Regions from separate parts of the Grylomicrobium aquisgranense genome, predicted to be linked through region 1. Evidence: a T-box and tRNA genes for the amino acid it is inferred to sense, from the RefSeq annotation. Region 1 holds a T-box; the other holds one or more tRNA genes.

What was found. The T-box of region 1 lies ahead of serS (serine--tRNA ligase). A T-box ahead of a tRNA ligase gene usually reads a tRNA of that ligase, here a tRNA-Ser.
Region 2: it has a tRNA-Ser gene. The T-box ahead of serS (serine--tRNA ligase) is inferred to sense a tRNA for this amino acid. The anticodon was not compared.

What each region holds. Positions count from the first base shown of each region.
Region 1 covers NZ_JALBUR010000002.1:105,838-121,538, forward strand. Annotated here, with positions in the region: gene mnmG (tRNA uridine-5-carboxymethylaminomethyl(34) synthesis enzyme MnmG) at 1-1,740, opposite strand, end outside; gene MOZ60_RS01645 (hypothetical protein) at 1,727-2,629, opposite strand; gene MOZ60_RS01650 (formate--tetrahydrofolate ligase) at 2,645-4,312, opposite strand; gene recR (recombination mediator RecR) at 4,333-4,926, opposite strand; gene MOZ60_RS01660 (YbaB/EbfC family nucleoid-associated protein) at 4,929-5,237, opposite strand; gene dnaX (DNA polymerase III subunit gamma/tau) at 5,249-7,003, opposite strand; gene tadA (tRNA adenosine(34) deaminase TadA) at 7,051-7,518, opposite strand; RNA gene ffs (signal recognition particle sRNA small type) at 7,542-7,638, opposite strand; gene serS (serine--tRNA ligase) at 7,731-9,023, opposite strand; T-box leader at 9,058-9,270, opposite strand; gene MOZ60_RS01685 (hypothetical protein) at 9,390-9,686, shown strand; gene MOZ60_RS01690 (Hsp20/alpha crystallin family protein) at 9,742-10,161, opposite strand; gene MOZ60_RS01695 (Hsp20/alpha crystallin family protein) at 10,211-10,612, opposite strand; gene gyrA (DNA gyrase subunit A) at 10,895-13,447, opposite strand; gene gyrB (DNA topoisomerase (ATP-hydrolyzing) subunit B) at 13,464-15,386, opposite strand; gene recF (DNA replication/repair protein RecF) at 15,479-15,701, opposite strand, start outside.
Region 2 covers NZ_JALBUR010000027.1:723-16,423, reverse strand. Annotated here, with positions in the region: gene abc-f (ribosomal protection-like ABC-F family protein) at 1-740, shown strand, start outside; gene MOZ60_RS09080 (diphosphate--fructose-6-phosphate 1-phosphotransferase) at 801-2,018, shown strand; gene MOZ60_RS09075 (5'-methylthioadenosine/S-adenosylhomocysteine nucleosidase) at 2,039-2,719, shown strand; tRNA gene MOZ60_RS09070 (tRNA-Ser) at 2,780-2,868, opposite strand; gene MOZ60_RS09065 (M3 family oligoendopeptidase) at 2,968-4,674, shown strand; gene MOZ60_RS09060 (LysR family transcriptional regulator) at 4,700-5,629, opposite strand; gene MOZ60_RS09055 (YoaK family protein) at 5,732-6,409, shown strand; gene MOZ60_RS09050 (hypothetical protein) at 6,396-6,755, shown strand; gene MOZ60_RS09045 (hypothetical protein) at 6,812-7,132, shown strand; gene MOZ60_RS09040 (V-type ATPase subunit) at 7,129-8,166, shown strand; gene MOZ60_RS09035 (V-type ATP synthase subunit I) at 8,182-9,999, shown strand; gene MOZ60_RS09030 (ATP synthase subunit C) at 10,026-10,463, shown strand; gene MOZ60_RS09025 (V-type ATP synthase subunit F) at 10,480-10,788, shown strand; gene MOZ60_RS09020 (V-type ATP synthase subunit E family protein) at 10,799-11,404, shown strand; gene MOZ60_RS09015 (V-type ATP synthase subunit A) at 11,401-13,152, shown strand; gene MOZ60_RS09010 (V-type ATP synthase subunit B) at 13,167-14,588, shown strand; gene MOZ60_RS09005 (V-type ATP synthase subunit D) at 14,589-15,227, shown strand; gene MOZ60_RS09000 (M42 family metallopeptidase) at 15,214-15,701, shown strand, end outside.

The sequences.
Region 1 (15,701 bases):
AATAGACAGATTGTCAACCTTCTGATAATCCAGATCATCGGGAAGAATGACATGGTCCATGGCTGCTAATTTTGCGGCTTCACGCTTTGCCTTATTGATATAGCCTTCATAGCGGACTTCAATACCAACCTGTTCGGCAATCCTTTCATCCACATCTTCCCCTGCTTTGCAAAGCAGCGTATACAGGTCGACTTTCGGACGTCTGGCCAGTTCATCTTCTGACACGTGTCCTTCCAGCGGACTATAGCCAAGTGAGACAAGATAATCGCTGGCATCCTTATTTTCATGGTTCAGACCTGTATTTTTCAGATGTTCTTTGAGATCTTTGATTTTCTCCATCTTTTTAAGATACGCATCATGTCTCTCTTCAGAGATCAGACCAATCTGATAGCCTTTTTCCAGCAGTCTTTGATCGGCATTGTCATGGCGTAATAACAGACGGAATTCAGCACGGCTTGTTAACAGCCTGTATGGTTCTGCCGTGCCCTTGGTTGTCAGATCATCAATCATGACACCGATATAGGCTTCATCTCTGGAAAGGATGAGTGGCTGCTTTCCTTCCAGTTTCAGGCTGGCGTTGATGCCTGCCATGATACCCTGTCCGGCTGCTTCCTCATAGCCGGAGGTGCCATTTACCTGACCGGCAGTGAAAAGATTCTGAATGATCTTGGATTCCAGAGATGGCCGCATCTGGATTGGATCGATGGCATCATATTCGATGGCATATGCATACTTCTTGATCACGGCATTGGCAAAGCCCGGCAGAGAGTGAACCATCTTTTCCTGGATGTCTCTTGGCAGAGATGTGGAGAATCCCTGGACATAGGTTGTATCCAGAGACAGTGATTCCGGTTCCAGGAATAAAAGATGTCTTGGCTTGTCCTTGAAGCGGACAAGCTTGTCTTCGATGGATGGGCAGTAGCGCGGTCCAACACCTTTGACAACACCGGAATACATAGATGACTTGTGCAGATTGCTGAGAATCAGCTCATGTGTTTCCGGGGTTGTATAGGTCAGATAGCAAGGTACCTGCTGGTCAAACGGGCGAATATGCGTTGTCGTGTCAGAGAAGCAGATGAACTTGTTGGTACCTGGTTCGATCTCTGTTTTAGAGAAATCGATGGATTTTGTCAGCACTCTTGGCGGTGTGCCGGTCTTTAAGCGGAATGTGCGCAGACCGGCTTCCCGCAGTGATGCGGACAGATCGTTTGTTGTGGTTTCACGGTCTGGTCCTCCTGGTGTGACTTCACTGCTGATCATGTTGAGACCGGCCATGTATGTTCCGGTTGTCAGGATGACAATCTGGCTGTTGATGACAGAGCCATCCTTTAATGTGACGCCGGTAGCCTTTCCATCTTCCACGTTCAGGCGCACAGCCATGTCTGCCTTGACTGTCAGGTTTTCCTGATGCAGACAGACATCCTGCATCATGGCTTTGTAAGCCAGTTTATCAGACTGTACGCGCAGTGCTCTGACACCAGGTCCTTTGGCACTGTTGAGCATCTTGAACTGCAGTGCTGTTTTGTCTGCGGTGATTGGCATCTGACCGCCAAGGGCATCAATTTCTCTGACAACGATGCCTTTGGCTGGTCCTCCGACAGAAGGATTGCATGGCATCTTGCCGATGTTTTCAATACTGAGTGATAACAGCAGCGTCTTGTGATGCATGCGGGCACAGGCAAGTGCTGCCTCAATGCCGGCATGACCGCCGCCGATTACAATGACTTCATAGTTGTCCATTCAACTGTTTCACGAGCCTTTCCATTTCCGCATCCTCTGTCTCACATAGTACGGACACAGAAAGTGCATCATTGATTTTATTCTGTTTCAGATACAATGCATAGAGCATTGCACGGCCAATCCACATCTGCATACGGTGCGGACGGTCAATACTGCTGCATACAAAGGGAATGGCTAGATGAATGCCATGGCTGTCCATGGATCCGCAGTCACTCAGTGATCCCCTGATCAATTCCCAGCCATCTTCTTTTGTTTTTTCTCTGGCCAGACGATGGCTGATGGTCTTCTCGTTTTCCGATCCTGTTTCTTTGCCCATCTGATAGCAGGCCATAGCAAGGATGTGGCGGACTTCATCTGCCTTGAAAACAGTCTCAGGAGACTGCCTGTTGTCATAGCTCCAGAGATCAATACCAAATTTATCCGCTTGTTTCAGAATACGTACTGTCACAGAAGGATCATCCTTATCAATGTAGCAGTAGGATTCCAGGTTAGCAGGAATATCCAGGCCGACCTCTTTTGGAAAGACAGGTGCTGTAAAGAAGACGATGTTGCTGAGGATGAGACATTGCATGGATTCCGGAATGTGGTTTCGGGATGCTTTGGCAATGGCTTCTTCCAGCTGTGCTTTGGTATCATAGCCTGTCATTCTGCCAAACTGTTTCCACATCTGGTTCAGTGACAGTTTTCTTGTGCCTTCGTAATGCCCGTAGCCAATAAATCCCTTCTTCCGGGAGCGGGGGCCGCGGGCATAGAAAAACAGCAGATCACCATGATGGAAATCTGAGAATCTGTTTTTCACGGTCAGCCGCCAGAACAGGATCGTCTGGCTGCGGCACAGACGATGATATTCCAGCATGGCTGGATCACTTACGTAGGCAATGGAACTCATGCATATCCTTTCTAATCAGAACAGACCATAGGTATTGCCGTTTTCGTCAACACCCATATGAACCGCTGCCGGTACCTTTGGCAGACCTGGCATCGTCAGGATTGTGCCGGTATAGGCAACCACAAAGCCAGCTCCTGCCGAGATGCTGAGATCTCTGACATGAACCGTGAAATCACGCGGTCTGCCTTTGAGCTTGGCATCGTCGGACAAAGAGTTCTGTGTCTTGGCAACACACACAGGCAGCTTGTCCCAGCCATACTTTGCAAACTGAACAATCTTCGCCTTTGCTTCATCAGAGAATTCGACGTCCTTTGCACCATAGACAGTCGTGGCAATCTTAGTCAGCTTATCTTCGATCGAATCATTGACATCATAAATCGGTGCATAGTGATTTTCCTTCTCACAAAGTTCGCTCACACAACTGGCAAGTTCCGTCATGCCTGCACCGCCCTTTGCCCAGCCGTCGGCCAGGCATACCGGGTGATTGTGGTCTTTGCACCAGGAAAGCAGGGCATCGACTTCTGCCGGTGTATCCTTTACAAACTTATTGATGGCAACCACATACGGCAGACCGAATGCCTGAATGGAATCGATATGTTTCTGCAGGTTTTCTGCACCTGCAAGCATGGCTTCAACATTCTCTGTCTGCAGGTTTTCCTGTTCAACACCGCCATGCATCTTGAGTGCTCTGACAGTAGCGACAATGACAACTGCAGAAGGATGGAGATTGCCGATGCGGCACTTGATATCCAGGAACTTCTCAGCGCCAAGATCTGCACCGAAGCCTGCCTCTGTGACAACATAATCGCTGAGTTTTAATGCAAGCTTTGTGGCGATCAGGGAGTTGCAGCCATGGGCGATATTGGCAAATGGTCCGCCATGGATGAGAACCGGATTGTGTTCCAGTGTCTGTACAAGATTCGGCTTGAGAGCTTCCTTCATGACAACTGTAGCAGCACCGTCTGCCTGGATGTCTTTGACGGTGACTGGTTTGTCATCATAGGTGTATGCGACAACGCATCTGGCAATGCGCTGCTGGAAGTCGTGGAGGTCTTTGGAAAGACACAGGATGGCCATGACTTCACATGCCACAGTGATGACAAAGCCGTCTTTGCGTTCCACACCGTTTGTCTTCTTATCCTGGGCAATCGTAATGGAACGCAGCGTGCGGTCGTTCATATCCATGCATCGTTTCCAGACAACCTTAGTTGGATCAATATTTAATGGATTGCCCTGATAGATCGAATTGTCGAGCATCGCAGCAATCAGATTGTTTGCAGTGGTGATGGCATGCATATCACCGGTAAAGTGAAGGTTGATCGCTTCCATCGGGATGACCTGAGCATGACCGCCCCCGGTGGCACCGCCCTTTAAGCCAAAGACAGGTCCCAGGGATGGTTCACGCAGGGCACCCATGGCTTTCTTGCCAATCTTGTTCAGTCCATCGACAAGACCAATTGTTGTTGTACTCTTGCCTTCACCTGCTTTTGTCGGGGTAATGGCTGTCACCAGAATCAGTTTGCCATCTGGTCTATCCTTGAGACTGGCAAATATTTTGGTATCGACCTTGGCTTTGTCTCTGCCATAAGGTTCCAGATATTCTTTGGCAATACCTGCCTTTGCAGCAATGGTTTCAATGTCTTCCAGGGTCGCAGCCTGGGCAATTTTCAAATCTTCATTCATGTATTCCACCTTCTTTCTGATTACATCTTTCTGCGGTCACTCATCGCATGGGCGAGGGTCATTTCATCCGCATAATCCAGTAAACCGCCGCTTGGCAGGCCATGGGCAATGCGGGTAACCAATAGATCCGGATACTGGCTGGCAAGCAGCTTGTTCAGATACATTGCCGTCGTTTCTCCTTCGAGTGTTGTATTTGTTGCCAGGATGATCTCCCTTGCATGTTCTGCCCTTTCCAGCAGTGTCTGCAGGTTCAGATCTTCCGGCATGATGCCTTTTGTTGTTGAGATCAGTCCGTTCAGGACATGATAAACTCCTTTGTATTCACCTGTTTTTTCCATGGCGATGACATCCTTGGGTGATGCCACGACACAGATCAGGGCATGATCACGTTCTGTATCTGTACAGATTTCGCATTCATCCCCTTCACAGAGGTTGCCGCATGTTTTGCAGTGGTGAAGATTGTTGCGTACTTCGACAAGTGCATCCGCAAAGTTCTGCACCTTCTCAGGATTCATATCAGTCACAAGCAGTGCATAGCGTTCTGCGGTCTTTTCACCGACACTCGGCAGCATCTTAAAGCAGTCAATCAGTTTTCTCAGACTCTGCGGGTACATGCTCACATCCCCGGAATATTCAGGCCGCCGGTTGCCTCATCCAGTGACTTTTCACGATCTTCACGCGCTTTATCACTTGCCTGATTGAAGGCCAGCAGGATCATGTCCTGCAGCATCTCACGGTTATCCTTGTCACACAGATCTTCACCAATGGTGACACTCTGTACTTCATAGCGGCCATTGATCACAACGGTTACACCATCTTTGCCGCCGTTATTGCCGGTATAGGTTCTTTCATCAAGTTCTTCACTCAGCTTGCCAAGATTATCCTTCATCATCTGGGCCTGCTGCAATATGCTGTTAAAATCCATGTTTCTCTCCTCTATATGATCTGTACATTTTCTTTGCCAAACAGATTGATTACTTTTTCTTCTGATGTTTCCTGATGCGGAATATCTTCGTTATCTTTGTATGGTTCACATTTCCAGGGATCTGGCAGTGTATTGTTTTTTCTGCGGATCATAAACTGCCTTGCCGCATCCTGAAACTGTCTTGATGTGATCGCATACGGCCTTTTTTCAATATGCAGATCATCCCGCAGAAAGCCATATAGTCCGCGGTTTTCTTTGTCACTGTTGATGCGGGAAGCACTTGCGGCATTGTCACATGCAAACAGGATCAGATCTTTTCCGCTTGCTGCAATCACAACGCCATTAAGCATCAGTTTCCATTTTGCCTTTTCCAAACCCATGATTTCATTCAGATGACTGTATTTTTGCTGATCAACACTCTTATCGTCCTTATTGCAGACCTGCAGGATGGCAAGAATATCATCCATGCTGAGATCAGATGATGTTTCTGTTTTTGTTTCTATTGGTGCTGAAGATAATACTTCTTCTTCGTTTGCACTGACAGGGTGCTCCTCATTCTGCTCCAGTGCATACGACTGCTGCATCATGGATACTGCAGGTTTCGGCTTATTTTCGGCTTTCTGCTCAGCCTTTATCTTATCAGCAGCAGGTTTTCTGACCGTCTGCACCTGTTCTGTCTCTGCTGGTGCATCCATAGCCGCAATGGTTTCCAGGCATACCACTTCAAAGGCAGAAGAAGCACTCTGGGCAAGCTTGAATTTATTTTTGCCATCCATCAGTACATCAATCATTTTTAACAGAATGGCCGGTGAATGGTCTTTGCTCAGCTGCTTTGCATGTTCTTCATCCAGTACTTTCAATAGATCTGCCTGTCTGGTATAGCCGTACACGGCCGCATCTTTCAGATCCGCAATCAGAGCATCCGACATACGGTTCATATCAATGCCGCTTTCATCATAGCTGCGGATTCTGTTAAGAACACTTGCCAGATCATGGTCAAACAGATTCTGCACCAGATCAATCTGTTCCTGCAAAGATGTCAGGCCATAAATACGGTCGATATCTTTTTCCTGGATCTTGTCGGATGAAAAGGAAGCACACTGGTCCATGATGGACAGTGCATCACGCATACCGCCGTTGGCCAGGATGGCAATCTTTCTGGCCGCACCCTCATCCATCTCAATATTTTCCTTTTTGGCAATATCCAGCAGATGATTCTGAATCTGATCTGTTTTAATCCGATAGAAATTGAACTGCTGGCATCTGGAAATGATGGTTGGCAGCAGTTTCTGAGGATCTGTCGTTGCCAGAATGAAAATGACATTTTCAGGCGGTTCTTCCAGTGTTTTCAGCAATGCAGAGGATGCTGCGGATGACAACTGATGCACCTCATCGATGATATAGACCTTATGCTTTCCAACCATCGGTGCCAGTCTTGCCCGTTCAATCAGGTCACGGATATCATCCACGTGGGTCTCATTGGCAGCATTGATTTCAATGATATCCGGATGGGTGCCATTGGCTGCAGCAATGCAGCTTTCACAATGACCGCAGGGTGCTTCTTCTGGATTTTCACAATTGACTGCCTTGGCAAGCAGACGGGCCATCGTTGTCTTGCCGGTGCCTCTTGGTCCACAGAACAGATAGGCATGTCCTACCTTGTTTTCTTTGATGGCATTCTTGATGGTGCGCACCGTGACTTCCTGCCCGACAACCTCGTCAAATGTAGATGATCTGTACTTCTGATATAATGCCAGTTTGCTCACAGACACTCTCCTCTTCGTTCCCCTATTATAGCAAAAAACCTGCATATTTATGCAGGCTGCACAGGTTTCCGGTTCTTCTTTGGATGTTTGCGTTTTTCTCTGAAAAAAGAGCTTAGAATCTCGGCACATTCTGGCTGCAGTACACCAGAAATAACATTCGGATGATGATTCAAGCGCTTGATGTTTCGTACCTGAATCAGTGTATCCGTACATCCGCCTTTAGGATCAGCAGTGCCATAGTACAACGTCCGGATTCTGCTCAATACGATCGCACCGGTGCACATCATGCAGGGTTCCAGAGTGACATACAGATCACAGTCATCAAGATAGTAGTTGTTCAGCTTTCTGGATGCTTTCTGAATAGCCAGCATTTCCGCATGAGCTGTAGACTGCATCTTTTTTTCTTTGAGATTGTGTGCTCTGGCAATCACTTTGCCATTTTGTACGATCACGGCGCCAACAGGTACTTCATCAATGGCAGCTGCTTTCTCTGCTTCTTTCAGAGCAAGTCTCATGTAATATTCAGGTGTTTTTTCCATGATAATAAAAAGTGGTACACGCAAACAGAGGAACGTATGGCTGCTTCCTTCCGGATCTGACCAGATTAGTACATGTTTGCTGTACCGCTGTTAATTATATGAAAGTTTTTTGTTTGTGGCAACTGTGATGTTTGGATTGTTTCACGTGAAACAAAAAGCCACAGGATTTCGCCTGCAGCTTTGACGCATTACTTCTTTTTCTTAGGAACAAGAACAGTCTGACCGCCCATATATGGCTGCAGAGGCTTTGGAATCAATACAGATCCATCTGCCTGCAGGTTGTTCTCAACAAATGCAATCAGCATTCTCGGCGGTGCCACAACAGTATTGTTCAGTGTATGCGGGAAGTAGTTGCCATCCTTGCCCTTCACTCTGATCTTCAGTCTTCTTGCCTGGGCATCGCCAAGGTTAGAGCAGGATCCGACTTCAAAGTATTTCTTCTGGCGCGGAGACCATGCCTCGACGTCACAGCTCTTGACCTTGAGATCAGCCAGATCACCGGAGCAGCATTCCAGTGTTCTGACCGGAATATCCATAGAACGGAAGAATTCAACAGAATACTTCCACAGCTGGTTATACCAGTACATGGAATCCTCTGGCTTGCAGACGACGACCATTTCCTGCTTTTCAAACTGGTGGACTCTGTACAGACCTCTTTCTTCAATGCCATGGGCACCAACTTCCTTACGGAAACACGGGCTGTAGGATGTCAGCGTCTGCGGCAGATCTTCTTCCTTGAGAATCTGACCAATGAAACGTCCAACCATGGAGTGTTCAGATGTACCGATCAGATACAGGTCTTCGCCTTCGATCTTGTACATCATGTTTTCCATTTCTTTGAAGGACATGACGCCATTGACGACATTGCCATGGATCATGAACGGCGGCACGAAGTATGTGAAGCCCTTGTTGATCATGAAGTCTCTTGCATAGGCAAGAATGGAGGAATGCAGTCTGGCTACATCACCCTTCAGATAATAGAAGCCATTGCCGGATGTGCGGCCGGCAGAGTCAATGTCAAGTCCATCCAGGCTTTCCAGAATATCTGTATGATACGGAATCGGGAAGTCCGGAACCTTTGGCTCACCGAAACGTTCGTTTTCTACGTTCTCACTGTCATCCTTACCAATCGGCACAGATGGATCAATGATGTTCGGGATAACCATCATTCTCTTGGTGATTTCATCATCCAGTTCTTTTTCTCTTGCTTCCAGAGATTCAAGTTCATCACCCATGGACTTGACCTGATCCTTGACCTTCTGTGCTTCGTCCTTCTTGCCTTCACGCATCAGGCTGCCGATGGACTTGGACAGACGGTTGCGCTCTGCTCTGAGTTCATCGCCCTTCTGTTTGACTTCACGGTGTTCCTTGTCAAACTTAGCTACTTCATCAACAAGAGGCAGCTTTTCGTCCTGGAACTTCTTTTTGATGTTTTCTTTGACGAGATCCGGATTTTCACGGATTAATTTGATGTCGATCATGTTCGACTCCTTTCTAAAAATAAAAACACCATCCTATAGGGACGATGTGTTGTTCGCGGTGCCACCCTGATTGCCAATATGTTTCACGTGAAACAATATCAGCCTCTCATATCGGATAACGGACGCAGCCGGAAGGAATTAGCTTCACTCCAAGATGGATTTCCTTTCTGCTGCATACCAGCTTTCACCAGATGCTGGCTCTCTGCACTGCAGCCACAAAAGTACTAGATCTCTTCAGCGCTTTACCCCATTTAACCATTCTAAAAACACATTGTCAACAGAGATTCAACATGCTAACATGAGGGCGAACAGCACCATTCATGCAAAACCATTTTGAATCATGCCGCGTATATAAAGGAGGGCAAAATGACACGTACAAAAAGTTCATATGCCAAGAAGCTGGATTACAATAACGCCTATAACAGGGAAAAGTATCGGTCCTTCTCCATGCGTTTCAACCTGGAGTCAGAGAAAGATATTATTGAGTGGCTGCAGAGCAAAAATGGCGTGAAGCCGTACCTGGAAGGATTGATTCGTAAAGATATGGCTGCCCGGAAAGAAGATGCGCCGGAAGCGAAGAAGAAAGATAAAGAGAAAGACAAAGATAAAGAAAAGTCTGAAGATAAGAAGAAAAAAAAGAAAAAGGATAAGGACAGAAAGTAGTCCAAATCCAATTCCTTTGACAGGCACTGCCTGTCTTTTTTTATTTGAGAGGGGTTTATTCGATTGCGATATACTTTTTTTCAGGGATCTCTTTCTTGTCTTCCTTTGCCGGCAATTCAATTGTCAGCACGCCATCCTTGTAGGACGCATTGACATCGGAATCCTTCACCTGATTGCCGACATAGAAGCTGCGGCTGTAGGAACCATACCGTCTTTCACGGCGCAGTACCTTGCCCTTCTTGTCTTTCTCATCCTTGTTCTCATGACGTGATGCATGAATGCTCAATGTGCCATTCTCAAGTGTTACCTTGACATCATTCTTTGCAAAGCCCGGCAGATCTGTCTTCATGATATACTTGCCGTCTTTCTCAACCACATCTGTCTTCAGCACAGGCTCCTGATTGAACATCGGAACATCAAACCCATTGTCAAAGACATCATCAAACAGATCAAAATCATCTCTCACATCCGGCATGAACCTCATGGCAATCATCTCCTTTACTGATCAAACTTCGGTTTTCTGATTACTGGATATCAATATACTTCTTCTCTTCGGCTTCTTTCTTCTCAGCGGAAGGAACCGTCACAGTCAGAATACCGTTGTTATAGGACGCATGTACGTCGCTCTCCTTCACATGATCACCGACATAGAACGTTCTGCTCACGGCACCATAGCTGCGCTCGGAATGAATGACTTCACCCTTGGCGTCTTTCTCTTCTTTGCTCTCATTGCGCTGTGCACGGATCGTCAGCTCACCATTGTACAGAGAAATTCTGATATCATCCTTGTGATATCCCGGCAGCTCAACCTCTAAGCTGTAGCTGCCATCCTTCTTATGGACATCTGTTCTCATCAGACCTGTGGAATTCAGGCCAAACTCATTGAACATATCTTCAAACAAACTTCTTTCAGGTGCGTATCTCATGTTATTACCTCCCTGAGGCTCTCACCTCTTACACCCATAATAGTAATCACTTGTTTAGCACTGTCAATAGTTAAGTGCTAATTTTTTATAAATTCTTTTTATTTCATTTTAACTTATATGCTTATGTGTTCACTCATTTAACTATTCTAATTATCGTTTTGTTAAATATGATTTGATATATGCATGCAATTTATTTCTGATCATCATAAAGCATCAAAAAAGATCTGGCAGTTAATTAGTTTATATGCCAGATCTAATGTTTTGTTGAGATGTGTTCAGTGCTTATTTGACAGAATCATCGTCTGTTTCCGGTGTTTCTGCTTCTTTTGCGGATACTTCTTTCTCTTTGTCTGCTGTTTCCGCAGTCTCTTCATCTTCTTCCGGTTCCAGGATGGAGATGGTCTGTACTTTGGAATCACCGGAGACATGAATGAGTCTGACACCGGCTGCACTTCTGGAATAGACAGATACCTGTTTGAGCGAGATGCGGATGACGATACCGTCATTGGTCATGATCATGCAGTCTTCATCACCGTTGACGGCTTTCATGCATACCAGGCTGCCCGTCTTTTCGTTGATGCTGGCAGCTTTGACACCCTTGGCACCACGGTTTGTCTGTCTGTATTCTGACAGCAGTGATTTCTTGCCATAGCCGTTTTCGCTGACAGTGAGGATATACTGTCCTTCACTGTCCAGAGCCATGCCAATGACCGTACTGCCATCGGTATTGAAGCCTTTTACACCCATGGATCCTCTTCCACTTGGCCGGATCGAATCTTCAGCGAATCTGACTGCTTTGCCGTTGGAACCAGCCAGGATGATCTCATTGTGGCCGGTAGTGCCTTTGACAAAGGCAAGTTCATCATCATCACGCAGAGTAATAGCCTTCTTGCCATTCTTCATGATCGATTCAAATTCTGAAATTGGTGTTCTCTTGACCAGGCCGTTGCTTGTTGCAAAGAACAGGTATTTGACTTTGTCATCACCAGTGTCGGCATATGGCACCATGGCCTTGACCTTCTCTGTCTTATCCATTGGAATGATGTTGATCATCGGAATACCCTTTGATGTTCTGGAGAATTCAGGAATGTTATAGCCCTTGATCCGGAAGACTCTGCCGGTATTGGTGAAGACAAGCAGATAATCATGGGTCGACATGTTAATGAACTGGTCAATGACATCGTCATGATTGAGTTCCATGCCCTTGATGCCCTTGCCGCCGCGGTTCTGTACACGGTAGGTATCTGTGGTCAGACGCTTGACATAGCCATTGGACGACAGTGAGACAATGACATTCTCTACCGGGATGAGATCTTCATCATCCATGCTTTCCGGTGCATCAATGATCTCGCTGCGTCTTGGTGTGTTGTATCTTGCTTTGATCTCGAGCATTTCATCCTTGAGGATTTGTACGATGCGCTCATGATGGGACAGAATATCCTGATAGTCCGCAATCTTGAGCAGCAGATCCTGGTATTCATTCTCGATCTTTTCGCGTTCCAGACCTGTCAGTCTTCTGAACTGCATATCCAGGATGGCCTTTGCCTGGATCTCATCCAGTCCAAAGCCGTCCATCAGTCTTGGCATGGCTTCATTGGCATCCTTGGAATCACGAATCGTATGAATGATCGCATCCAGGTTGTCTACTGCAATGCGTAATCCTTCCAGGATATGGGCTCTTTCACTAGCCTTCTTCAGGTCATACTGCGTTCTTCTGGTGATGACCTCTTCCTGGAACTTGATGTAGCCGACAAGCATATCCTTCATAGATGTGGTGCGCGGCACACCGTCAAACAGGACAACGTTATTGACACCGAAGTTTGACTGCAGCGGTGACAGCTTATATAGCTGGTTGAGAATGACTTCCGGCTGGACGTCCTTGCGCAGTTCAATGACGACTCTGACACCGTCCATGTTGGATTCATCACGCAGGTCTGTGATGCCTTCAATCTGCTTTTCACGGGCCAGCGCAGCAATCTTCTCGACCATGGTGGCCTTGTTTACAGCATAGGGAATCTCGTAGATGATGATTCTCTTTTTGCCATTCGGCATGTCTTCGATGCGGGTTTTGCCGCGCATGATGATGGAGCCCCGGCCAGTTTCAAAGGCACGCTTGATGCCGCTGCGGCCAAGGATATAGCCGCCGGTCGGAAAGTCCGGTCCTTTGATGTACTGCATCAGTTCAACTGCAGTCATTTCCGGATTGTCCATGACAGCAACACAGCCATCGATGACCTCACCAAGATTGTGCGGGGCAACATTGGTGGCCATGCCTACGGCAATACCCATGGAGCCATTGACAAGCAGGTTTGGAAAACGGGATGGCAGTACAACCGGTTCTTTTTCTTCGCCATCATAGTTGTCCTGCATATCCACAGTTTCTTTATCCAGATCCCGCAGCATTTCTACGGCAATCTTGGACATTCTGGCTTCGGTATAACGCATGGCAGCAGCGCCATCGCCATCCATGGAGCCAAAGTTGCCATGACCATCGACAAGTACTTCTCTCATGTTCCAGTCCTGGGCCATATAGACAAGGGCACCATAGATGGAAGAATCGCCATGAGGATGATATTTTCCCATGGTATCACCGACAATACGCGCACACTTGCGGTATGGCTTGTCAGGTCCATTGTTCATCTGGTACATGGCATAGAGAATTCTTCTCTGTACCGGTTTCAGTCCATCTCTGACATCCGGCAGGGCTCTGGCCACGATGACAGACATCGAGTATTCCAGAAAGTCACGGCGGATCTCGTGAGATAAATCTGTTTCGGTGATATTGCCTGGGTCGAAGTTTTCTTCGTCAAATTCCATGAAATCGTCTAATCCCATAACTTACCTTCTTTCCTCAGACATCCAGATTCTCTACAAAGTGGGCGTTATCAATAATGAAACGCTTGCGGGGTTCTACTTCCTCACCCATCAGCATGCTGAAATTGCGGTCTGCTTCCTCGGCATCATCGACGGTGACTCTGATCAGGGTGCGGTTCTTTGGATCCATGGTTGTCTCCCACAGCTGGGAAGGATCCATCTCACCAAGTCCTTTGTATCTCTGAATCGAGATCTTGGAGCCCATCTCCGCCTTAACCTGTTCCAGCTGATGATCGGTATAGGCATACTTCACGCTGGTACCCTTCTGTACCTTGTACAGAGGCGGCTGGGCAATGTAGACATGGCCCTGTTCCAGCACTGGTTTCATGTAGCGGTAGAAGAATGTCAGCAGCAGTGTCCGGATATGTGCACCATCAACATCGGCATCGGTCATGATGACGATCTTGTTGTAGCGCAGCTTGGATACATCGACTTCTTCCTTGATCCCGCAGCCAAAGGCCGTAACCATGGAGCGGATCTCATTATTATCAAAGGCACGTTCCTCCCTGGCTTTCTCAACGTTCAGGATCTTACCTCTTAAAGGCAGGATGGCCTGATAGTGAGAATCTCTGCCCTGTTTGGCAGAGCCGCCAGCGGAGTCTCCCTCGACGATATAGATTTCACAGATGCTGGCATCCTTGCTTGAGCAGTCCGCAAGCTTGCCAGGCAGAGAACCCACTTCCAGCGGATTCTTTCTTCTGGTCATCTCTCTGGCTTTCTTGGCCGCAATTCTGGCCCGGGATGCCAGGGAGCACTTCTCAACGATGGCCTTGGCCTCATCCGGATTCTCCATCAGAAACTTTTCCAGCTGAGAGCCGAAGATATCTGAGACAATCTTTCTGACTTCGCTGTTGCCAAGCTTGGTCTTGGTCTGTCCTTCATACTGCGGATCCGGATGCTTGACGGAGATGACAGCCGTGATGCCTTCCTTGCAGTCTTCGGTAGACAGGTTGGGATCCTTGTCCTTGAGCAGCTTGGCGTTTCTGGCATACTTGTTGATCTCACGCTGCAGGGCAAGATTGAAGCCTTCCAGATGGGTGCCGCCTTCTACCGTGTTGATGTTATTGCAGAAGGTATAGACAGACTGGTTGTAGCCATCGTTGTACTGGATGGCTGCTTCTACCTGGATATCGGATTCATAGCCTTCGGCATAGATGATATCCGGGTTGACGACTTCCTTGTCCTTGTTCAAAAAGGCAACATATTCACGCACGCCGCCTTCATACAGGAATGTGTAATCCCGTTTTTCAGGGTCTTCCATGCGTTCATCATGGAAGACAAGGCGGATGCCCTTGTTCAGGAAGGCAAGCTGTCTGAGCCTGTTTCTGACCGTGTCATGGTCATAAACAGTGGTCTCCTGGAAGATGGTCGGATCTGCCTGGAAACGGACAGTAGAGCCATGTTTTTTCGGGTCGCAGGTACCGATGACATGCAATGGTGCTACGGCATGGCCGCCGTTTTCAAAGCGGACAAAGTAGACTTTGCCTTCGTGATAGACGGTGACTTCCAGCCATGTGCTCAAGGCATTGACAACGGATGCACCGACGCCATGGAGGCCGCCGGAGATCTTGTAGGCACCGCCGCCGAACTTGCCGCCGGCATGCAGGACAGTAAAGATGGTCTCAATCGTTGATTTCCTGGTCTTGGCATTGGTGCCGGTAGGCATGCCGCGGCCGTCATCATCAACCTGTACTGCATTGTTTTTATCAATTGTGACGGTAACAGTAGAGGCATAGCCGGCCATGGCTTCATCGATGCCATTGTCTACGATTTCCCAGATCAGGTGGTGCAGACCGCGGGAAGATGTCGTGGCAATATACATGCCTGGTCTCTTTCTGACTGCCTCCAGGCCGTCCAGAACCTGAATTTCGGAATCATCATATTCCTGGGTAGCCTTCATATCCAGTTCCTGGCCAATCACGGCATGGGAGATATCCGGCTCTTCCTGAAGCAGTTCTTCTTCCTCTTTGCGCCTGAAATCGTCTTCTGTACTCATAATGCCTCCATTTCTGTAATCGTACCGGCTTTGATCCGGTATTCTTTCATGTGATCTGTCTTTAAAAATGCGGGTATGCTGGTCGCTGTCAGAATGCATTGTGAACCATGGATCATTTCCAGCAGGGTTTGCTGTCTGGTCAGATCCAGTTCCGAAAGCACATCATCCAGCAGGTATATGGCATTGCGGCCGGTATTGTTTTCAATACATGCATGCAGG
Region 2 (15,701 bases), on a different contig from region 1:
AACTGGGTGGATCATTCCTGTTTGGCCATCAGATCGAGATCGGCTATTTTGACCAGCAGCTTGCCCAGTTCTCCAGCGGTAAAACCGTGCTGGAAGAAATCTGGGATGAACATCCGGATATGGACCGCACTGCCATACGATCTGTACTGGGCCGCTTCCTGTTTTCGGCAGATGATGTTTTCAAGCTGGTGGATGTACTGTCTGGCGGAGAGAAGGTCAGGCTTTCCCTTGCTAAGCTCATGCTGCAGCATGCCAATCTGCTCATTCTGGATGAACCGACCAACCATCTTGATATTCCCGGTAAAGAAGCACTGGAAGATGCCCTGCGCGGATTTACCGGTACGATTCTGTTTGTTTCCCACGACCGTTATTTCATCTCGCAGCTTGCTACCAAGATGCTTGTACTCCATGATGGCAAAGCTGATTTCCTGAATGAAACCTATCAGGAATATATGGAAGGAAAACAGGTTCAGGAAGAAAAGCCTGTGGAAAATAAGGAAGTTGCGCGTCCAAGAACACAGAAAGCCAAGAATCCAGAAGCAATCCGGCGGCAGATTGCCCAGTTGGAAAAAGCAATTACTGCCAAGGAACAGGAACTGGAAGACAGCAGGGCGCTGCGCTTTGAACCGGAGTATTATCAGGATCAGGCAAAAATGGATGAGCTGGATGCCCACATTGATGACATCCACAATGAACTTGCCCATATGTATGCGGACTGGGAGGAGCTCTCTGAAGAATGAGAGCTTCTTTTTTTATCATAATTGCCGCTATAATGAGGACAGTAAAAAGGAGAATTGCATATGTCGAATTGCATCATTGCCCAATCAGGCGGACCTAGTTCTGTCATTAATGCCACGGTGGCAGGCATTGTCAAAGCCAATCAGCTGAATCCGCTGTATGAACATGTTTATGGCGGCCTGAATGGCATTGAGGGCATTCTGCAGGAACGTTTTGTGGATCTGACCAATATGAGTGATCTGGAAAACAGGCTGCTGCAGCAGACACCTTCCTGTGCCCTTGGCTCCTGCCGCTATAAGCTGAAAAGAGACAATGAGGCAGATTTCCAGAAGATTATTTCAATCATGGACCATTACCAGATTGAAACCATGTTTTATATCGGCGGCAATGATTCCATGGATACGGTGGCTGCCCTGAGTGAATACACAGCCAGTCATCAGATTGCCAATCACCGCTTTGTCGGCTGTCCCAAGACGGTTGACAATGATCTGGTGGAAACAGACCACTGCCCGGGCTTTGGGTCTGCTGCAAAATTTATTGCGGCAACTGCGCTGCAGTGCTGGTATGACATCAATGCATATCCTTCCAGCCGCACCGAAGTCTTCATCCTGGAAACAATGGGCAGAGATGCCGGCTGGCTCGCCGCGTCTGCCTGCCTCAGCAACAAAGTGGATATCCTGATCGTGCCAGAAGAACCGTTTAACAAAGAGCATTTTCTCAACAGAGTCAAAGATGTGATTGCATTGCGGTCCAAATGCTTTGTAGCAGTTTCTGAAGGCGCACGCTACATCGATGGCACGTATCTTTCCTGCGGAGAAGCGCGCAGTGAACTGTTTGGGCATACAGTCTTAGGCGGAGCAGGCAGGGCCCTGGAACAGATGATTCTGGATGCAGGGATCGCCAGCCGATGCAAGGTGCAGGATCTGTCTATTGCTCAGCGCTGCCATGCCACGGAACAGTCATTGACAGATGTCACAGAGAGCTTCCAGCTTGGCATGTCTGCCCACATGCGTACGGCAGATCCTTCGTTCACAGGCAGAATGGTGGGTCTGAAGCGGCTGCCCACAGAGCAGTATGTCGTATCATGCTTTGATGTTGATGCTGAAAAAGTTGCCAATTTCGTAAAGAATTTTCCATCTCAGTGGCTGCTGCCGGATTATGGCGGGATCAGTGAGGAAGCCAGACAATACATGCTGCCTTTGATCAAAGGGACACCGGAAATCATCTATGATGAAACCGGTCTGCCTGCCTATATAAAACCGTATTATCTGGTAAGATAGGTGAGCGAGGTAGGAATACGATGAAAAATACAGGCATGATTGCTGCAGTGGAAATTGATGCAGTAAAAGAAAAATACGGGGAACCTGCAGAAATGCTGCAGGCAGGAGGATTTCCGGTCTATCATTATGTAACAGACAGCGGGAACCTTTATATTCTCCATTCCGGACCAGGTGAAATCTCAGCAGCTGCCGGGACACAGGCACTGATCTCAGAGTTTCATGTCTCTTTGATTACAAATTTCGGTGTCGTCGGCGGATTGAGTGAGGAAATGAGCAAGGTGCGTCTTTGCATCGTAGACAAGGTTGTACATTATCAGTTTGATACATCCGAAGTAGACCATTGTGAACCGGGTCTTTATCTCAATGAATACCCGACTATATATATGCCTGCAGACAGAAATCTGCTTGCCAGGGCAAAGCAGATGTATCCGGATCTGAAACCAGTCATCTGCGCTTCTGGTGATAAGTTTGTCGGCAGTGTACAGGAGAAAACAAAGATTCATGAGCAGTTCCATGCCGATATCTGTGAAATGGAAAGTGCCGGCATCGTCAAGACAGCCAACCGCAACAAGGTTCCCTGTGTGCTGATCAAGATGGTCGCAGACAGTATTACGGGCGGAGAAAAAGAATATTTCAGTGCTTTTGATGAAAGCAGCAGGAAAGCACTGGATGTGCTGGATACACTGATTCAGTCACTGTAACAAAAGGAAACAGGAAAGAAAAACAAGACTGCCGGGATCATTGGCAGTCTTGTTTTATGATGGCGGAGAATGAGGGATTTGAACCCCCGCACGCTTGCACGCCTAACGGTTTTCGAAACCGTCCCCTTCAGCCTCTTGGGTAATTCTCCAAATGCATTCATTAGTATATCATAGGCATTCCATCTGTTGAAAGAAAAAGATTCGTCTGTACGATATGGTATGATGGTAGGCATCAGGGAGAAGACGATATGATAACATTTGATGAAATGAAGTATGAACGTCCTGATCTTGATCAGGTACAGGATGAGCTTTCTGGCTATGTAAAAGACCTGAAGAAGGCTGAGAACTATAGTCAGGCACGTGATGTTTTTCTCGCCCAGGACAAGGCACTGCGCCATGTGGCGACATTGAGCACGCTTGCGCAGATCCGTCACGATATCAATACCAATGATGCATACTACAAGGCAGAAAACGAGTTCTGGCTTGCAGCAGCCCCGCATCTGCAGGAGCAGGAACAGGCATTTACAGATGCACTTCTTGTCAGTCCGTTCCGCTCTGACTTTGAAAAGGAATTTGGCAGGATCGTATTTCTGAATGCAGAAATTGCCAGAAAAGCATTCTCTGCTGACAATATTCCGGATATGCAGAAGGAGAACCAGCTTGCCCAGGACTATGAAAACCTGCTGGCTTCTGCCCAGGTGCCGTTTGAAGGAAAAACATATACGCTTTCACAGATGACACCGTTCAAGAATGATCCGGATGATGCCAGACGTCTTGCTGCATGGAAGGCAGAAGGACAGTGGTACAAGGATCATCAGCCGCAGATGGATGAAATCTATGATCAGCTTGTTCATCTACGTGATGCCATGGGCCGCCGTATGGGCTATGAAGGCTATACGACGCTTGGCTATTACCGTATGGACCGCAACTGCTATACAAAAGAGGATCTGGCAAAGTTCCGCGATGCTGTGGCAAAGTATGTTGTTCCGGTGGCAGAGCGTGTCTACAAGGCACAGGCAGAGCGCCTGGGTGTCAGTTATCCGATGAATTTTGCGGATGCTGCCCTGGAATTCCGTTCGGGCAATGCAAAGCCCGCTGGCAGTGCGGATGATATCATTGCGGCAGGCACAAAGTTCTATGATGAACTTTCCCCGGAAACAAGTGAATTCTTCCATGCAATGAAGGATATGAAGCTGATGAACCTGCTTTCTACAGAAGGCAAGGCAGGCGGTGGTTACTGCACAGACCTGGGTGATTATCATATGCCGTTCATTTTCGCCAACTTCAACGGAACACAGGGAGATGTCGAAGTAATCACGCATGAAGCAGGTCATGCCTTTGAAGCATACCTGAATCGCAGCAGAGTGCCGATGCGGACCATGTGGCCCACTATGGAAGCGTGTGAGTGCCATTCCATGTCCATGGAGTTCTTTGGTCAGGAATGGGCAGATGATTTCTTTGGCAAAGATGCGCGCAAGTACCGGTATTCTCATGTGGCAGGAGCAATCCGCTTCATTCCCTACGGCACGGCAGTGGATGAATTCCAGCACGAGATCTATGCACATCCTGAACTGACTCCCCGCCAGCGCCATGACGTCTGGAAGAAACTGTGCGGCAAATACATGCCATGGTACCGTCTGGATGGTGAGATTCCTTTCTACAGTGACGGTGAGCACTGGCAGCTGAAGCACCATATCTACAGCAGCCCGTTCTACTACATTGATTACTGCCTGGCACAGACGGTTTCACTGCAATTCTGGGCGATGATCCAGAAAGATGAAAAGACAGCCTGGAACACATATATGGCTTATACAGAGCAGGGCGGCTCTGATACCTGGACGAATATGTTGAAAAAGGCAGGTCTGGCATCACCGTTTGATGGCAGTACGCTGAAGGATATCTGTGAAAAGGCTGGACAGTATCTGGATACATATGATCTGAGTGGCATCGAATAAGTAAAAAACGCATTTGGAAGGAATCTTACCAGATGCGTTTTTCATGCGCGTTATTCTGCTTTGACAGTGCCATCAGCCGGTCCATCAGCCTCCTGGCAGCCGGACTGATTGGTCTATGGCGGTCATACACAAGGGCAATCTGACGGCGTGGAATTTCTTCCTGCAGATGAAGCTGCACAATGCTGCCATTGGCAAGATCTTCTCTTGCCATGATCTCTGGCAGAAAAGCAATGCCAAGTTCATGCTTGACCATCGGCAGAATCTGGTCTGCTGTTGCCACTTCCGTATCAGGATGATACAAAGCGCCATGACTGGCAAACAAATCACTGTGAAACTGATAGCTCAGAGTCTCACGGGACATGGAAATCATGGAGTAGCTCTCAAGGTCATGCAGGGACAGACTCTGAAATGACAGGGCTGTAAAAGATTTTCCGCCAACCAGAATTTCCTGATAGGACAGCAGCGGCACACTGACAAAACCCGGATGTTTCCGGTGTGGTGTCGTTAAAACCGCAAAGTCCGCTTCGCCATCCTCGACGGACCGTAATGCCAGTGGATTGGCATGATTCAGAATGCGCAGGCTGATATGTGGATAGTCATAATGAAACTGCTTCAGCACATCCAGCAGCAACAGGTTCAGTGCCGTTTCAGAAGCACCGATGGTAATAATGCCCTGTTCCAGCTGCATATCTCCATTGAGCTCCTTCTGGGCATCATCAAACTGGCGCATGGCACGGTCCACGTGGGCAAACAGTTTACGGCCCTCTGCAGTCAGCACGATGCCGCGGTTAGAGCGGATCATCAGCCGGCATGACAGATTCTGTTCCAGCTTGTTCATTGTCCTGGTAACATTTGGCTGATTGGCGTGCAGGGCATTAGCTGCTTTGGTAAGACTGCCATATTTGGCAACATAATAGAAGGTACGATAATAATCCAGCGGAATGTTCATGGTCATATTTTACCATATCATTCTGATATGCCGGCAATCTCAAAAATACTTTTTACACATTTCCGTAAGGTCCTTATAATAGGCATGTTTTGGGAAAGGAGGGGCATATTGAATAAATCAGGATCACAGATGTCTGAGGCAAAGCGGACCATGGTCTTTCTTGCTTTGTCAGGCGGCCTGATGGACGCTTACTCCTATTTCGGCAGGGGCAAGGTCTTTGCCAATGCACAGACTGGCAATATTGTGCTGATGAGCGCAAAAATTGCAGATGGCGAATTTGCGGCCAGTCTCCGCTACCTGCTGCCATTATGTGCATTTGCGCTTGGCGTCATTGCCGCCCAGGAGATCCATACCCGCTTTCCAGGTGACCAGGGACTGCACTGGCGGCAGATCGTCATCGCTATGGAAATGGTTATGCTTGGTATCGTAGGTCTGATCCCTGCGGATATCAATCCGATTGCCAATGCGCTGCTTTCCTTTGCCTGTGCGATGCAGGTACAGGCATTCCGGACAGTGCGCGGTTCACCATATGCCAGCACGATGTGCATCGGCAATCTGCGCTCTGCCATGGACCATCTTGACCGGTCCATCCATGAAAGAAGCAGACGGGAACTGCATCTGTGCGGAAAGTATCTGCTGGTTGTATTCGCCTTTGCCTTTGGCGCTGTAACAGGCTATCAGATGATCCGCCTGCTGGGACTGCATACGATCTGGATCAGCTGTGGATTACTGCTGGTCAGCTTCGTGATGATGATCCCAAAGGAGGCAGAACATGAAGCTGATTGATCTGCAGAATCTTCCTAGGGTACAACAGCTTTCCCCTGAAGACAGGGTACTGATGCCATGGGATATGGCGTGCATGCAGCTGCGGGGACAGATCGGTGATGACCCGGATTACTTCAGTGTCAAAGACCTGCTGTCCATTGAAAGCGCAGCTGTGCAGAACAAGGTGAAGCAGATGACGGAAGCTTACAACGAGATGCTTGAAAAAGAGTATCATCAGGCACCGATGTCATGGCCTGCACTGCTTGCCTATCTGCAGGATAAGAGCAGGAAACTCAATAAACAGGGAACTATAAGCGACATGCATTCAGTCTCCGGTTGCAATTCTGAAAAAGCGGGCATAAGATAACAGACGTTGTGCATACCGGAATGGTATAGAATATTCACGATTAAGGAAGTGATGAGATGGAAATTGATGCGATCCAGAAGTTGATTGATACGGATGAGAAGGTCCGCAAAGAGATCAAAGATGTGTATGACCGCAGGGCACAGTTGAAACAGGCCATTGTGGATGAAAAGAAGAAAATGTCTGATGATGCCTGGGCAGCTGTCAATGCACAGGTGGAAAGTACCAAGGCGCAGCTGGAGGCAAAGGTGAAGGCTGACGATGCCCAGAACCAGGCATATTACAGCAAGGCAAGTGCTGACCTGCAGAAACAGTTTGATGCCAGCCATGACAAGTGGCGCAAAGAACTGTATGAACGGATTGTGGAGGATCATGCATGAGTTCTGATGGCGCAATGGCTGCCAAGGCCAGAGCGATGTTCGGGGAACGTCTGAATGCGGATGCCTATGCGGCTTTGCTGCAGAAGAAATCATTGGCGGAAATCGTTGCCTATCTGAAGACGAATACGCTGTACAGGCATGCGTTGGAAGGTGTTAACGAGAAGGCAATTCACCGCGGTCAGCTCGAAGTCCTGCTGCGGCGGAGCATGTACGAACGCCTGCAGAAACTGCTGCGCTATGGCAGTGATGCGGACGGCAGATTTCTGGTAGCCGCGGTCATGACCACGGAGATCGAGATGATCCTGCGCTGCATCCGTGTGCTGATGAATCCGGAAAGTGATGAAAGGGCAGAGATGATTGCCGAGATGCCGATGTATATCTCGCATTACATGTCATTTGACATCGGCAAGCTTGCTGAGATCACCAGCTATGATGATCTGCTCGCGTTCCTCAAGAATACCCGCTACTATGACATTCTGCGCAGATACCGGAAGGATAACCTGATGGAAATTGATGCGGTATCGCTGGAACATGATCTGCGCGATGCGTATTACCAGCATATGATTGTGCTTGCCAACAGTGATACACGCGGTGATGAGCGCCAGCAGGTGCTGAAGCTTGTCTCCATGCGTGCAGAGCTTGAGGCAGTCTCAATCATCTACCGATTGAAGAAGTACTTCCAGGCTGCGCCGGCAGTGATTGAACGCACTGTTGTGATCCGCAGCTGCCTGTTCAAGGAAGCTGAGATCCGCCGCATGATCAAAGAAGATACAGCGGATGAAGTGCTTGCAGCACTGCAGCGGAAATACCACTTCTATACCAAAGGTGCGAATCCTCAGAATATAGACCGCTATATCGAGAAGATCGTATACAACATCTACTACACGATGATTGAGACAGACACAAGGTCCAATCTGATTCTGCTGAGCTATATGAATCTGTCCCAGATCGAGATCCACAATGTGATCAACATCTGCGAAGGTGTCAGATATCATATCTCCAATGACCGGATTCGGGCATTGCTTGTGTACTAGGAAAGGAGCCAGCGGATGGCAATTGTAAAAATGAAGTTCGTTGAGGCATCCACGGACCGTGATCATCTGGATTCAATGCTGCTGAAGGGCATTGGATCCGGCATGCTTGATGTCGAACCGGCCAGCAATATTGTGACCGAAGACAACGGCGGCAAGATGATCAGCGAGGAAAATCCGTATGCCGATTACAGGCAGACACTGCAGAACTTCGCCCATGCGGTTGGCTTCTCATTTGATCCTGACCGGAAACCTTCCAGAACATATTCCAAGGAAGAAATCGAAAAGTTTCTGGGCGAACTGAATGAGAAGTTTGGCATTACCAGTGATGCCGGGGAGGTAATTCTTACTCCTGATGATGAAAAGGCACTGGATGCCCTGAGTGTGTGCGGGTTTGAGAGAATCCATGCCTGCAATTATCTGAATTTTGGCTTTGGCAGAATGCCGCGGGAGAGTTTCCCCAAGCTTTCAGCCTATCGGGATGTGAATTTTGTTCACCATCGTCTGCATGAAAACAAGCAGTACATCTGGATGGTCTATGTCACATCCGATTCCTACGCGGAAGAGGTTGCCAAAATCTTCCAGTCCCTGTATTTTGAACCAATGGAAATTCCGCCGGTGGATGTACACAGACTGCTGCATCAGTATGAAGACCAGCTGAATGATATCTTTGCCTACTGTTCACAGCGCAATGAAATCATCTCCCAGTACAAGTATGTTTCAATCTTTGATGAAAAGTACCTGCTGTCTGGCTTTGTACAGGCTTCACAGGTACAGGCATACGAGGATGCATTCAATGGGGAACCGGTCACTTTCACAGTGAAGGAGCCAGAGGATGTACCACAGTTCAAGTGTCCGACACTGCTGAAGAACAACTGGTTTGCAAAGCCGTTTGAACTGTTTGTGGATATGTACTCGACACCTGCCTATGGTGATTTCGATCCAACATTCTTCCTGGCAGTTACTTACTGTATTCTGTTTGGCATCATGTTTGGCGATATGGGCCAGGGCATCATCCTGATGATCATTGGCTTCCTGTTTGAGAAGAAGGGCAAGCTGTTTGGCATTATCGGCAGAGTCGGCATCACAAGTTCCATCATGGGATTCCTGTTTGGATCTGTGTTCGGCTATGAAGATCTGCTGAATCCGATTCATCAGAAACTGTTCCATGTACGTGAGAAGCTGTTCGATGTCATGGCAAACTCCAATACGATGACACTGCTGATCGGTGCACTGATCATCGGTGTTGTGCTGATTGTCTGCTCCATGACCATTAATATCGTGAACAACCTCCGCCATAAGAAACCTGGTGAAGTGCTGTTCTCACAGAATGGCATTGCCGGTCTGGTGTTCTACCTGTATGTCATTATTGCCGCAGGCCTGAAACTGACGGGCGGTGCAAATCTGTTCCATGTTCAGTTTGTGATTCCATTCATTCTGGTACCGGTGTTCTGCTTCCTGATGAAGGAGCCGCTGACCAATCTGGTGACAGGCCATGGTTTCAGAGCTTCCCAGTCATGGGGTGCATACATTCTCCAGAACTTCTTCGAAGTATTTGAAATCCTGCTGTCATTCGTTACCAACTCCATGTCTTATCTGCGTGTCGGAGGATTCGTTCTCTCCCATGCCGGCATGATGCTGGTAGTCATGACACTGGTCAAGATGACAGGCAATGCCGGACCGCTTGTTCTGGTATTCGGCAACATCTTCGTTATGGCGCTGGAGGGTCTGGTTGTTGGTATTCAGGCTCTGCGTCTTGAGTATTATGAAATGTTCTCCCGTTACTACACTGGTGGCGGCAGAAAATATAAAGCATTAACTGCACAAGCAGAATAAGGACGATTGTCCAGGAGGAAAAAATGATGTTATCTCTTAGTGAAGTATTGGTACCGCTGATTGCTGTTGCTCTTGTAATTGGTCCGCTGTGGCTCATTGTCAGAGGCGGTCTGAACCGTAAGAATGCCAAGCAGAGACTGCTCGGCCAGGTTGCTCTGTTTGCCGGTGTCTTTGCCATCTGCCTGATTGTCGGCGGCACAAAGTTCGCTGCTATGGCTGAAGATGCTACGACAGCTTCTGCTGCTTCCAGCGCTACAGGTCTTGGCTACATCGCTGCTGCTCTTTCCGTTGGCTGTGCATGTATCGGTGCCGGCTGGGCTGTTGCAAAAGCATCCCCGGCTGCAATCGGTGCCATTTCTGAGAATCCTGATAACTTTGGTAAAGCCATCATCTTCGTCGCTCTTGGTGAAGGTATTGCCATTTATGGTCTTCTGATTTCCATTCTCATCATCAACAATCTCTGATCCTGAGGTGTGAGTTTTGAAAGCATACTGCATCAGTGACAATACAGACACAAAGACCGGCATGAGACTTGCCGGGATTGAGGGCGGTGTCTTTCACGACCGTGAAGCGATTGTCAAGAAACTGGATGAGCTCATCCATGATCCGGAGATTGCCATTATTCTGATGACAACCAAATGCGTGGAGATGGCTGGCGATGTGGTTTCTGACTATAAGCTGAACCTGCCCAAGCCGCTGATCGTCGAGATTGCGGACCGGCACGGATCAGGCAATATTGGCGAAACCATTGATGCCTACATCAGTGAAGCCATCGGCATTAAACTGTGAGGTGAAGTGAGTGGAAAATTATGAAGAGAAAATCCTGAAGACGATTGACGAGGATGTCAGCTCCAACGCCGAACTTGTGCGTAATCAGGTTGAGCAGGAGACAGAAGCACTGCGTCAGGATCAGCTCTCTTTTTACAAGGAAGGTCTGAAGAAGGAAACAGATACATACCTGGAAAAGGAACTGAGCGAGCTGCGTTTCTATGCGGCAACCAAATCGTCCAAGGATAAGATGGATACAAAGAAGAAACTTCTGCAGCTGCGGCAGTCTCTGACTGCTCAGCTGTTTGATGAAGTCAGCAGCGATCTGCACAGGTTTACTTCTTCTGGCGATTATGAAAAATGGCTGCAGAAACATCTTGAGGAAGTACATATTTCTGAAGATGGTGTCTTTGCGGCCAGAGAGCAGGATAAAAAGCTGTTGGCAAAACTGCTGGCAGCCAGAGGACTGCATAACAAAATAGAAACTGCCTATCTTGAAATCGGCGGTTTTCTGTACCGTGACGATGCAGCAGGAATTGAGTACAGCTGCACACTCGATGACAAGCTGAAAGAAGCCAGAGACTGGTTCCGCAACCATTCCGGCTTCCGGGTAGAGGAAAGTGAGGATGCGGCATGAGTGATGTCATTTATTCTATAAATGGGTCCGTCATTTCGGTCCGCAATTCTTTGACACTTGCCATGAGTGAGATGGTCTATGTCGGTGAAAAGAAATTGCTTGGTGAAGTCATCCGTATTGATGATGATCGAGTCATGATTCAGGTATATGAATCCACGACCGGCCTGAAGCCAGGTGAGGAAGTTGTCGGTACCGGCAATCTGCTGAATGCAGTACTGGGACCTGGCATTCTGCGCAATATCTATGATGGTATTGAGCGCCCGCTGCAGCAGATCGCTGATGAACAGGGCGCCTTCATTTCCGAAGGCCGCAGCATTCCATCTCTGGATGCAGACAAGAAATGGGATGTTACCATGAAGATTAAGGTGGGCGACAAGGTCAGAGAAGGCGAAATCTTTGCGACCTGCCCTGAAACCAGTCTGATTGAACACCGTTCCATGATTCCGATCGGCGTCAATGGCACCGTTGTCAAAGCTGTTGAAAATGGCAGCTACACCGTCAATGACGTCCTGGCTGTTGTACAGAATGACAATACCGGCAGACAGACAGAGGTTACGCTGCATCAGCAGTGGCCGATCCGTAAACCCCGTCCGATTCTTAAGCGTGAACCGATTTCCATGCCGCTGGTTACCGGGCAACGTGTTGTAGACACAATGTTCCCGATTGCCAAGGGTGGATCCAGTGCTCTGCCGGGAGGATTCGGTGCCGGCAAGACCATGATGCAGCATCAGATCGCAAAGTGGTGTGATGCCGATATCATCATTTACGTAGGCTGTGGTGAACGCGGCAACGAAATGACCCAGGCCCTGGAAGAGTTCAGTGAACTGACCGATCCGAAGAGCGGCAAGCCGCTGCTGGACCGTACCGTATTGATTGCCAATACATCCAACATGCCGGTGGCTGCCCGTGAGGCAAGTATCTACACTGGTGTTACGATTGCGGAATATTACCGTGATATGGGCTACCATGTTGCCCTGATGGCTGACTCGACTTCCCGTTGGGCAGAGGCTCTGCGTGAAATCTCCGGCCGTCTGGAAGAAATGCCGGCAGAAGAGGGCTTCCCGGCCTATCTGCCAAGCCGTATTGCACAGTTCTATGAGCGTGCCGGCTATGTGGATACACTGTCCGGATCCAAAGGATCCGTTACACTGATTGGTGCTGTTTCTCCGCAGGGCGGCGATTTCTCTGAACCGGTTACGGCAAATACCAAGCGTTTTGTCAGATGTTTCTGGGCACTGGACAAATCACTTGCCTATGCAAGACATTTCCCGGCTATGAACTGGACAGACAGTTATTCCGAATATGTGGATGATCTGTCTCACTGGTACAACCAGAATGTTGCCCATGATTTCCTGGATCTGCGTGCTGAGATGCAGGAGATTCTGCATGAAGAGTCCAATCTGATGGAAGTTGTCAAGCTGATTGGCTCAGATGTTCTGCCGGAAGATCAGAAACTGACACTTGAGATTGCCCGTGTGATCCGTGTCGGCTTCCTGCAGCAGAATGCGTTCCACAAGGATGACACATCTGTTTCTCTGCAGAAGCAGTACAAGATGCTGAAGACGATTGATTACCTGAAGCGTGCCTGCAGCCAGTATGTGGCCAAGAAGATTCCGGTATCGCTGATGGTCGAGACAGGTATTTTCGAAAAGGTGATTCAGATCAAGTACGAAGTACCGAATGACAAAATTGAGATGCTGGATGAATATCCGGCCAAGATTGATGCCGCACTGGCATCGATCGCTTAGAAAGGGGGCTTTGTGTGAGCCTGCAGTTATTAGGACTGAGTGATGTCAGAGGTTCTCTGATTGCCCTCGATCATGTCAAGAATGTTTCCAACGAAGAAATGGTTTCCATTGAGCTCGCTGATGGCAGCACCCGTATCGGCCGTGTCACAGAGATCGAAGGTGAAAGAGCAGTCATTCAGGTGTTTGAAGGCACTGATGGCATGTCCAAGACCAATGTCAAGACAAAGCTGCTCGGTCATCCAATGGAACTTGGTCTTTCCAGAGAAATCCTCGGCCGCACCTTCAATGGTGTCGGTGAGCCGATTGACGGCCTGGGAGAGGTTTATCCGGAAAAGTTTGAGGATGTCAACGGCAAGCCGCTGAACCCGGTTTCCCGTGTGTACCCACGTAACTATATCCAGACTGGTATCTCTGCCATTGATGGCCTGAATACACTGATCCGCGGTCAGAAACTGCCGATTTTCTCCGGCAGCGGCCTGCCGCATGACCAGCTTGCCATTCAGATTGTCCGTCAGGCACATCTGACTGGTGAAGACAGTGAAAACTTCTGTATTGTGTTCGGTGCCATGGGTGTCAAGAACGATGTCGCCGACATGTTCCGCAGATCCTTCGAAGAGACTGGTGTCATGGAGAAGGTTGTCATGTATGTCAACCTGTCTGATGACCCGATCGTCGAAAGAATGTTAACACCGCGCTGTGCACTGACCGCAGCGGAATATCTGGCCTATGAATGCGGCATGAACGTGCTTGTCATTCTGACCGATATGACTTCCTATTGCGAAGCTGTACGTGAAATCTCTTCCAGTAAGGGTGAAATTCCTTCCCGTAAAGGCTATCCGGGCTATCTGTACTCCGATCTTGCATCGCTGTATGAAAGAGCCGGCATCATCAAAGGCGGCAAGGGCAGTGTGACCCAGATTCCGATCCTGACCATGCCGAATGATGATATTACCCATCCGGTACCGGATCTGACCGGTTATATTACCGAAGGCCAGATCGTGTTGGACCGTGATCTGTATCTCAAGGGAATCAATCCTCCGATTGGAGTTCTGCAGTCATTGTCGCGTCTGATGAAAGATGGTATCGGTGAAGGATATACACGCGGCGATCATCAGGATGTTGCCAATCAGCTGTTCGCATCTTATGCCAAGGTCCAGGACGCCCGTTCGCTGGCAAGCGTCATCGGTGAGGACGAACTCTCAGATCTGGATAAGAAGTATATGGAATTTGGACGCCGTTTTGAGTCAATCTTTATCGGCCAGGGCACCCATACCAACCGCTCCATTCAGGAGACGCTGAACCTGGGCTGGGCACTTCTTTCGACACTGCCTGCAAGTGCTCTTGACCGTCTGGATCCGAAGCTGATCAAGCAGAACTATGATCCGGAACATGCTGAGCGCACGATTGCTCTTGCTCTTGAGCAGGAGGAAAAATAAATGGCGGGCGTACCTGCAACAAAAGGAAATCTGATCAAAGCGAAGAAGTCGCTGGCTCTGGCTGAGAATGGCTATGAGCTGATGGACCGCAAGCGCAATATCCTTGTCAAGGAAATGATGAGTGAAGTTGAGAAGGTAAAAGCACTGCGTGAACAGATCAGTGATGCATATGCGACCGGATATTTCCTTCTGCAGCAGGCAAATGTCTATTCCGGCGTTATTGACCGGGTTGCCAGGCGCACCAAGGTAGAGGATTCGATCCATGTTACATATCGGAGTGTCATGGGCGTTGAAGTCCCCAAGGTGAGCTATCACAAACCGGATTCCTACGATATTCCATATGGTATGGAAGATACCAATGCGACCATCGATGAAGCGTACATACAGTTTCAGAAGGTGAAGGAGATCACGATGGTGCTGGCGGAGGTAGACAATACGGTCTACCGTCTTGCCCACGCTATTTCTACAACGCAGAAACGTGCCAATGCGCTTCGCAACATTGTGATTCCCCGCTATAAGGAAGAAATTCGCGTCATGAGTGCAGACCTTGAAGAGAAGGAACGTGAGGAATTCTCACGTATGAAGGTGATCAAGGCAAACAAGGAAAAGAAGGAAAGTACAGCAGATGAATCAAATTGAACGTATTGAGAAGCTTTCTGATGTATTCGGTGCATCCGGTTTTGAGGATGACGTCGCTGAATTTGTAAGATCCCAGCTGCCTGAGTATGATACCGTACAGGATCATATGCGCAATGTCCGCTGTGAGAAGGATGCACACAGTGACAAGCCAAGAGTCATGCTGGATTCCCATCTGGATGAAGTCGGCCTGATTGTACAGGCAATCCGTCCGGATGGCACTATGAAGTTCCTGCGCCTTGGCGGTATTTCACCGTCTTCCCTGCCTGCCAATTCCTTTCTGATCAAGACGGATAAGGGTACCTTTGTTCCTGCAGTCGTTGCTGCCAAGCCGCCTCATTTCATGAGTGCAGCAGACCGCAATAAGCCGCTGGACCCTGATGATATGATTCTGGACTGCGGCAGTACAAGTGCTCAGGAAACAATGGCACTCGGCATTCATATCGGCTCTCCGGCTGTACCGGATGTCGTATGCCG